DNA from 4 places in the Streptomyces sp. SLBN-118 genome. Region 1 is predicted to be linked to each of the others. Evidence: riboswitches for the same ligand, from Rfam matches in the RefSeq annotation. Region 1 holds a riboswitch; each other region holds the start of a gene.

The links. Region 1 has a riboswitch for cyclic di-AMP ahead of FBY35_RS08880 (M23 family metallopeptidase). Riboswitches for the same ligand answer to the same signal wherever they lie in the genome.
Positions count from the first base shown of each region.
Region 2: another riboswitch for cyclic di-AMP. It lies ahead of FBY35_RS05135 (LysM peptidoglycan-binding domain-containing M23 family metallopeptidase); the one in region 1 lies ahead of FBY35_RS08880 (M23 family metallopeptidase).
Region 3: another riboswitch for cyclic di-AMP. It lies ahead of FBY35_RS22820 (C40 family peptidase); the one in region 1 lies ahead of FBY35_RS08880 (M23 family metallopeptidase).
Region 4: another riboswitch for cyclic di-AMP. It lies ahead of FBY35_RS32710 (transglycosylase family protein); the one in region 1 lies ahead of FBY35_RS08880 (M23 family metallopeptidase).

Region 1 covers NZ_VFNP01000001.1:1,972,448-1,974,638, forward strand. Annotated here, with positions in the region: gene FBY35_RS08880 (M23 family metallopeptidase) at 72-830, opposite strand; cyclic di-AMP (ydaO/yuaA leader) riboswitch at 843-1,007, opposite strand; gene FBY35_RS08885 (pitrilysin family protein) at 1,249-2,191, opposite strand, start outside.
Region 2 covers NZ_VFNP01000001.1:1,095,111-1,097,301, reverse strand. Annotated here, with positions in the region: gene FBY35_RS05140 (alpha-galactosidase) at 1-350, shown strand, start outside; cyclic di-AMP (ydaO/yuaA leader) riboswitch at 689-847, shown strand; gene FBY35_RS05135 (LysM peptidoglycan-binding domain-containing M23 family metallopeptidase) at 850-1,815, shown strand; gene FBY35_RS05130 (SGNH/GDSL hydrolase family protein) at 1,989-2,191, shown strand, end outside.
Region 3 covers NZ_VFNP01000002.1:939,958-942,148, forward strand. Annotated here, with positions in the region: gene FBY35_RS22810 (ATP-dependent Clp protease proteolytic subunit) at 1-418, shown strand, start outside; gene FBY35_RS22815 (hypothetical protein) at 426-734, shown strand; cyclic di-AMP (ydaO/yuaA leader) riboswitch at 1,080-1,235, shown strand; gene FBY35_RS22820 (C40 family peptidase) at 1,239-1,715, shown strand; gene FBY35_RS22825 (LysE family translocator) at 1,741-2,191, opposite strand, start outside.
Region 4 covers NZ_VFNP01000002.1:3,139,235-3,141,425, forward strand. Annotated here, with positions in the region: gene eno (phosphopyruvate hydratase) at 1-266, opposite strand, end outside; gene FBY35_RS32710 (transglycosylase family protein) at 583-1,248, opposite strand; cyclic di-AMP (ydaO/yuaA leader) riboswitch at 1,252-1,427, opposite strand; gene FBY35_RS32715 (transglycosylase family protein) at 1,687-2,191, opposite strand, start outside.

The DNA of each region.
Region 1 (2,191 bases):
AGGGATCCAAACGCCGAAGGCCCCGGCAGGAAGCCGGGGCCTTCTCGCGGTACGCGCTCGGGCGCGCGTGCTCAGACGGCGACGCCGTGCGCACGCAGGTACGCGACCGGGTCGATGTCGGAGCCGTACTCGGAGCCGGTGCGCGCCTCGAAGTGGAGGTGGGGCCCGGTGGTGTTGCCGGTCGCGCCGGAGAGACCTATCTGGGCGCCCGGGGTGACGCTCTGGCCCACCGAGACCGTGATCGAGGAGAGGTGGCCGTACTGCGTGTACGAGCCGTCCCTCATCTTGATCACGACGTTGTTGCCGTAGGCGCCGCCCCAGCCGGCCTCGACGACGGTGCCGGATCCGACCGCGTGCACGGTGGTGCCGGAGGCGGCGTGGAAGTCGATGCCGGTGTGGCTGCCGGAGGACCAGACGGCGCCGCCGGTCTTGTAGCCCGTGGAGATGTACGAGCCGCTGATCGGCGCGACGAAGGAGTTGAGGCGCTTGCGCTCGGCCTCCCGTGCGGCGCGCTCCTTGGCTTCGCGGGCGGCCTTGACGCGGGCCTCGGCCTTGCGCTTCGCCGCCGCCTCGGCCTTCGCCTCGGCGGCCTCCTGCTTCTGGGCGGCAGCCTGGTCGGCGATCTGGTCCGCGAGGGTGTCGTCGGTGACCAGCTGGGTCATCCCGGTGTCCTCGACAGGAGTCATGCCCGGGGTGGCGGCGAGCGCCGGGGAAGCGAGGGTTCCGATGACGCCGGTCGTGGCAAGGGCCGCTGCGCCCGCCATGCTCGCGCTCTTGCGCGAAAGGCGGCTCGGGGCACGGTGCTTCCCGGTGGCACGGGTGAACGCCATGAAGTGGCTGGTCCTTTCCTTCCTTCTCGCCTACCGGGTTAGCTGACGGGTTCGGAGCAGGAAGGTCTCCTACGGGCCCCTCCGTACGGATACGAAGGCGTCCGATTCACCCCAGGGACTGAGTGGGTCCCCGGCTCCCCAGGCTCGCGCCTGACGGGGACTCGGCGATGGCTGTCCGATGCCGCGGCTGCGGCGGGCTACTGGCGAACAGCCGGACCGACGCTAGGCGGGCCGACTTTCAATCGCCAAACAGACAGGCCCTTTTGTAGTGCATGCCACAGGGCAGAGCGGCAGCCTCCACAACAAAGCGGACAAGACGCGGAACCCCGACATCGCTTGGATGCCGGGGTTCCGCTTGCCTGTTGCGCCGGGTTCGGCCGGAGTTGTCCGGACCGTGCTCCGGCACCCCGAGAGCTGGTCAGCCGGTGACCACGGTCACGTCGCCGATGCCCAGCGCCCTGACCGGCTCCTCGATCTCCGAAGCGTCCCCGACGAGCACCGTGACCAGACGGTCCACCGGGAAGGCGCTGACGGCCGCTGCCGTCGCCTCCACGGTGCCGGTCTCGGCCAGCCGCACGTACAACTGCGCCTGGTAGTCGTCCGGGAGGAACTGCTCGACCTGGTCGGCGAGCGTGCCCGCGACGGACGCGGCCGTCTCGAACTTCAGCGGAGCGACACCCACCAGGTTCTGCACCGCCACGTCACGCTCGGCGTCGGTGAGCCCCTCGGCGGCGAGCGTCCGCAGCACCTTCCACAGGTCGTCCAGCGCCGGTCCCGTGTTGGGGGTGTCCACCGAGCCGCTGATCGCCAGCATCGAGGCGCCCGAGCCGTCGGGGGCGGACCTCAGCACCTGGCCGAAGGCCCGTACGCCGTAGGTGTAGCCCTTCTCCTCGCGCAGCACACGGTCCAGACGCGAGGTGAGAGTGCCGCCGAGGCAGTACGTCCCGAGCACCTGCGCGGGCCAGACGCGGTCGTGCCGGTCAGCGCCGATCCGGCCGATCAGCAGCTGCGTCTGCACGGCGCCCGGCCGGTCCACGATGACCACGCGGCCAGTGTCGTCGGCGGTGACCGGCGGGACGGGACGGGGCTTGGCGCTGTCGCCCGTCCAGGTGCCGAAGGTCTCGGCGAGCACGGCATCCAGGTCGACTCCGGTGAGGTCGCCGACGATCACCGCGGTGGCGGTGGCGGGCCGGACATGCGCCTCGTAGAAGGCGCGCACGGCGGCGGAATCGATCCGGGCCACGGTCTCCTCGGTGCCCTGGCGGGGGCGTGACATACGGGCGACGGCCGGGAAAAGCTCCTTGGAGAGCTCCTTGGCCGCGCGGCGGGCCGGGTTGGCCGTCTCGTGCGGGATCTCGTCG
Region 2 (2,191 bases), 880 kb from region 1:
GCGGCTGGGTGGAGCTCTACAAGAAGATCAGGCCGCTGGTGCAGCACGGCGAGCTGTACCGGCTGCGCGCGCCCGACCGCGGGCTCAGCGCCGTCCAGTACGTGCGCGGCGAGGAGACCGTCGTCCTCGGCTGGCTGCAGGCGCAGCACTACGGCGAACGGCCGCCGCGGCTCAGGCTTCGCGGTATCGATGCGGCAGCTGTGTACGAGTGCCTGGACACCGGAGCCGTGCACCGTGGGTCCGTCCTGCTGCATCACGGGCTGCACACGGGGCTCAAGGGCGACCTGGACGCCACGGTGATCCGGCTGCGGCGGCGGCAGCCCCCGCAGGCGTCAATTTCTCATCAATGACAAATCTGGGGCAAAAGTGGACCCCTTCGGTCGATAGTCATTAAATGACTCTTCTGTCCGGATTGGGCGATTAGATATGGCGTGCCCCGTCTGTAATGGAGGCCGGGCGCGCCTCGTGAGCAGGATCATATTCGTGACGGTGTGTGGCGGTGTGACGGATATGGATTCCGTTGCCTGAAAGGGCTGGGAAGATCATTGATCCACGGAGCGTAACGGGAATTCTCCGGCGATATCACGCCGACTCGTGATCCGTAATTGGGGTTGGCTTGTTCCGGTCGGCTCGGCTCGTTTACTTTCACGGCAATCCGGACGGACCGCCTAATCCTGCCGCCGCCCGGAATTCGAACCCACCCACGTGTGGCAGGAGCGGGGGACCCAGGTAGTACGCCGAATCCGCACTTTCCGGAACGGCTCGGGGTTAAGTCGCGCAACTGCGCGGCCGGGCATCTCCAGCCCGAACCCGACAGCTCACCTCGCCGGCGCCGGAGAGGAAAGCGCCATGCCCGCAAAGGGTAAGCATCGCCGTCCCAAGACCAGCCCGATCACCCGCGGTTTCCTCGCAGCGGGCACGAGTGGCGCCGCCATCGCGATCCCGCTGATGGGCGCCACCGGGGCCCACGCCGCGGGCAAGACCGCCCCCGTCGCGACCTCGTCGCACACGGCGGTGACCGCCGCCGCGGCCCCGGCCGCGTTCAGGGCCCCGCACAAGCCGGCCGCAGCGCCGACCACGTACTCCGTCGTCGCCGGCGACTATCTCTCCAAGATCGCTGAGGAGCACAACGTCCGCGGTGGCTGGAAGAAGCTGTACGCGGACAACCGAGAGCAGGTCGGTGACAACCCCTCGCTGATCCACCCGGGCCTCAAGCTCACCCTCGGCGCCAAGTCGAAGGCGACGGCTCCCGAGAAGTGGAAGCACAGCAAGAAGAGCCAGCACCGGTCCGCCACCAAGACCGCCGCCAAGGCCGCCTCCAAGACCGCCGCCAAGGCCGCCTCCACGACCGCGGCCAAGGCCTCCACGGACTCCGGCCCGGCGAAGAGCGCCCCGCAGACCAGCAGCTCCGGCTTCACGACCCCCGTCGACGGCGCGACCGTCATCACGCCGTACCACCTCGCCGGCTCGATGTGGTCCAGCGGCTACCACACCGGTGTCGACTTCGCGGCCTCCACCGGCACCACGGTCAAGGCCGTCGGCCCGGGCACCGTCGTCTCCGCCGGGTGGGGTGGCGCGTACGGCAACGAGGTCGTCATCCAGCACAGCGACGGCACCTACTCGCAGTACGCCCATCTCTCCTCCCTGGCCGTCTCCGCGGGCCAGAGTGTGAGCGGCGGCCAGCAGATCGGCCTCTCCGGCTCCACCGGCAACTCCACGGGACCGCACCTGCACTTCGAGATCCGCACCGGCCCGAGCTACGGCTCGGACATCGACCCGCTGGCCTACCTGCGCCAGCACGGCGTCACCGTCTGACGCCCGTCGACCGGCGCCGCCCGTCTCACCGCCCTCCCCTCGTGCCGCAGCCCGCGGCCGGGGGGACTCGGTGTATTCCCCGTGGGTGAATCCTGAGCGGTGGTAAAGATCACTCCCCGTCAACCCCTCCTTACGGTCGCGTAGGTCACATCTGCAGGGGAGGATTAGCTCTCGTGGCAGACGATTCGAGAACAGAGAGCAGCTGGGGATTCGGGTCGTACGCGGCGATCGGTGACAGCTTCACCGAGGGCGTCGGCGACCCGGGTCCCGACGGGATGTACGTCGGCTGGGCGGACCGGTTCGCGGTCCTGCTCGCCGACCGGATGCCGGAGCACACCTTCAGGTACGCCAACCTCGCCGTGCGCGGGCGCCTCCT
Region 3 (2,191 bases), on a different contig from region 1:
CGGCGGCTCACTCAGCGCCATGTCCGCGATCTACGACACGATGCAGGTGATCACCTGCGACGTGGAGACGACCTGCCTCGGGCAGGCCGCCTCCACCGCCGCGCTGCTGCTCTCCGCCGGGGCCCCGGGTAAGCGGATGGCGCTGCCCGGCGCCCGGATCGTCCTGCAGCAGCCCGCGCTCGAGGAGCCGTTGCAGGGCCGGCCCTCCGATCTGGAGATCCAGGCACAGGAGTTGCTGCGCCTGCGGACCCAACTCGCCGGGATGCTCGTACACCACACCGGCCAGACCACCGAGCGGATAGCCGCCGACCTGGAGCGCGACAAGATCTTTGATGCCGAGGCCGCCCTGGCCTACGGGCTGGTGGACCATGTGATCAAGAACCGCAAGACCTCGCTCTCCTCCGCCGGTTCGAGGTGAGCGCCGGATGCTGCCACCCGAACTGCCCCCGCTGCCCGCACTGACCCGCGCCGAGTGCGAGTTCGTCGACAGCTATCTGGAGGTGCTCGATCTGCTGGGCAGGATCAACCCGGCCCGCGCGACGCACACGTACGGCGCACTCCGCGCGGCACAGGCGCTGGTCGGACGGGCCGAGGCGCTCAAGAACGCCCTGACCCTGATGCACCTGCGCGGTGAGAGCGAGGTTCATGCGGCGACGCTGGCCGAAGCACTCAGAGTGCTCGACGGCGAGCGGCGGGCGCGACGGGTGACGATGCCGCCCGCGGCGATGAGTTGACGAAACACCCGCTTCCGCCTACGCCATCAGGGTACTGGTGTACATCCCCCATTCGATGCAGTCGACACACCGCCCGCGACTACGGACAACTTGCGCACTGTGACTACCGATCGGGCGGAATGCCTTGCTCCTGCGCTGGTGCGAGGCTCCTCAACTGTCGTGTACTCGTCTGCTAATCTCCCCTGTCCACCCGAACAGGTCAGCGGTGGCAAAGCTCACTTACGGACGCTTCAACTCGGAAATCCGGCGCGGCATGGGTCAAGATCCCTGGGACGACAAGCCCTCACCATCTCGGTGGGGCGGTCCGGGCGGACGCCGAGTCCTGCCGCCGCACCGGATGTCTGGTCGACAGAAGCGCTTCGGCAGGAGTGGAGGACCCAAGCAGGACGGGACAGCCGGACAGCCCGGCGGTCCCTTGGGGTGAAGCCGCAGCCGCGGCCGGGCATCTTCGTCCGTCCGAACCCGACAGGTCATCCTTCACAGGCGGCTGACGAAGGGTTGCGCATGAATCCGCAGATTCATGTCCCGTTGTTGATGACCAGGGCGGGCGCCGTGTCGGCACTGACCCTTGCCGCCGTCGGCGGCTCTCTGCTGGTCCCGGGCACCGTTCCCGAGGCCCATGCGGCAACGACCCGCGCGAAGGCTGCGCTCAAGGTGGCCGCCTCGAAGAGGGGGGCGCCCTACAGGTACGGCGCCGCGGGTCCCTCCCGGTTCGACTGCTCGGGGCTGACGCTTTATTCGTACAAAAGGGTGGGCAAGAAGCTCCCCCGTACGGCTCAGCAGCAGTTCAACAAGACCCGTCGTGTCCCGGCCTCCTCGAGGCAGCAGGGAGACCTGGTCTTCTTCCACTCCGGCAGCAGGGTCTACCACGTGGGCATCTACGCCGGCCGCGGCAGGATCTGGCACTCGCCGAAGACCGGCTCCTGGGTGAAGCTGGAGAAGATCTGGACCAAGAGCGTCTGGTACGGCCGGGTCCGCTGACGGACCGTCCTCCGGCGCCCCGGGGTCAGTGCGCGAGCGGCTCGGCGAGCAGGGTCACTCCCAGAGCCGTGAGCGCACCGCCGGTGACGCCTTCGACGGCCCGGGTGGTGCGCGGCCTGCGCAGCCACTTCCCGAGACGGTCCACGAGCAGGGCCACCGCCGGGAACCACAGCAGCGCCAGAGCGACGACGATCGACGCAAGCAGCAAGGTGCGCGGCAGTACCGCCGCACCGTCCGGAACGAACTGCGGGAGCAGGCTCAGGAAGAGAACGGGCGCCTTCGGGTTGAGGACGTTCGTGAGGAAGCCCTGGCGCAGGCTGCGGCCGATGCCCTGCGTGGCCGCGGCCTCGGGATCCTCCACCGCGAGCACCGGGCGCAGGGCGGAGCGTACGGCCCGTACGCCCAGGTAGAGCACATAGGCACCGCCCAGAATCTGCAGCGTGCGGAACAACACCGGAACGGCGACCAGAACGGCC
Region 4 (2,191 bases), on a different contig from region 1:
TGCTCGGTGGCGTCGTAGCCGACGAGCTCCGGGCCGATCTGCTCGATGACGGCGAGGACGGCCTTCTCGACGCCCTTGCCCTGGTAGCGGTTCTGGTCACCGTCGCGGAGCTCAAGAGCCTCGAACGCACCGGTGGAGGCGCCGGACGGAACAGCAGCACGGCCCGTGCTGCCGTCGTCGAGGCCAACCTCGACCTCGACCGTGGGGTTGCCTCGGGAGTCCAGGATTTCCCGGGCTACGACGACGTCGATGGACGGCACGAGCATCTCCTTCTGGGATGTGACGCTGAAAGTGCAGGGTCTCTTTGGCCTTGCGGCAAGAGCCTAACCGGCGCGGCGGCATCGGTCGGCCGCTGCCCGCCCGCTGGGACGAAAAACGGCATGAAGAGACTCGACGCAGGACAAACAGCGCGTGAACTACCCGGAAGTAACAGCGGTAGCGGCGTGCGGGGCACAGAAAGAACCCCGCTCCGGCGCGCAGGGGGGAATGCGCGCCGGACCGGGGTGGCTGTGGGGGACGGGGCTCCGCAGGTTTCGGTGGTCCGCCGGGCCCACCGAATCCTGGGGCTCCGCCCTGCCCGGGTCAGCTCAGGTGGAGCAGCTGGCCCGGGAAGATGACATCGGCGTCGCTGATGATGTTCTTGTTCAGGTCGAACAGCTTCTTCCAGCCGCCCTTGACCTTCTCGGCCTTCGCGATCTTGCCGAGGGTGTCACCGGCCTTGACCTTGTACTCGCCGTCGCCCTTCTTCACAGCCTTCTTCGGGGCTGCGGGACGCGCGGAGCGGGTGGTGGGGGCCTCGGCGCGCTTCTGGGCCGGCTTCGCGGCGGGCTTCGCCGGCTGCACGGCGGCGGAGCCGCCGTCGTACGGGGCGTTGGACAGGTTCACGCCACAGTTCGGCCAGGCACCCTTGCCCTGGCCCGCGAGGACCTTCTCGGCCACGGTTATCTGCTGGGCCTTGGAGGCCAGGTCGGCGCGGGAGGCGTAGGCGGTGCCGCCGTAGGCGGCCCAGGTGGAGTTGGTGAACTGCAGGCCACCGTAGAAACCGTTGCCCGTGTTGATGGACCAGTTGCCGCCGGACTCGCACTGGGCGACGGCGTCCCACTCGGACGCGGTCGCGGCGGAGGACGAGGTGGCACCCATCAGCGGGAGGGCGACAGCGGCACCGGCGACGCCGGCGAACGTGGCGATACGGGTAGCGCGGTTGAAAGCGGTCGGGCGGCGGTGCTTGGTTTTGCCGGAAAGCAGCATGGAGCTTCTCCTCACCGACGCCTACGAGGTGAGCTGTCGGGTTCGGGCCAAGTGAGTTGCCCGGTCGCACGTCCTTGCATGCGACTTCACCCCAAGCCGGTCTCAGCCGTCGATCTCTCAACAGCCGGGCCCGGCACTTACCTTGGGTCCCCCGCTCCTGCCTTCGGCGCTCTGCGCGACGACTACTCCCCCCGACCGACGGCAGGATTCGGCGTGACGGTCAGTGGTGCCCGCGGTGGCGAGCGGTTCCGACCGTAAACACACGACTCCCCGATGTTCAAAGACGAACATCGGGGAGAAATCGCCCATTCTGCCAAGTGGGACATTTACGTTTCCGCAGGTGACGGGCGGAATGGGTGATTCCGCCGGGTCAGATGCGTCAGTTGGGACAAAGAGACCCTTGTCTCACTTGCGCAGACTCGGACATAGAGGTGCGAACTACCCCTGCCCCAGGTCCAGATCGAGGCTCTGGCCAGGACGGATGAGGTCGGGGTTGTCGCCGACGGTCTCGCGGTTCTTCTCGTAGAGCGCGGTCCAGCCGCCGGAGAGCTTCTCCTTGTCGACGATCGCGGAGAGGCTGTCACCCGGGACGACGGTGTACTCACCCGGAGCCGCGTCCGCACTGTCGGCCTTGTCCGACTCGTCTGCCCCTTCTGTCCCCTCATGCGCCGAACCGTCACCTCGCGAGGCATGACGCCCCGTTTCGCGCTCACTGTCCGCACTGCCCGGCTCGGTCTCCTCGGGGGCCGCCTCGCCGCGGTGCCTGCCATCGCCCTGTGGCGCTTCGGGAGCCGGCGTCGCCGACTTGGTCACATCAGAGGTCGGCTTGGCCGACGGCTCGGCGGAAGGCTCGGCGGACGGGCCGGTCGACTCCTCGGGCGCAGTCGGCGCCGGGGCCTTGATCGCCGGCGAGGGTGCGGTGCCGGGGTCGACGCCGGTCGCC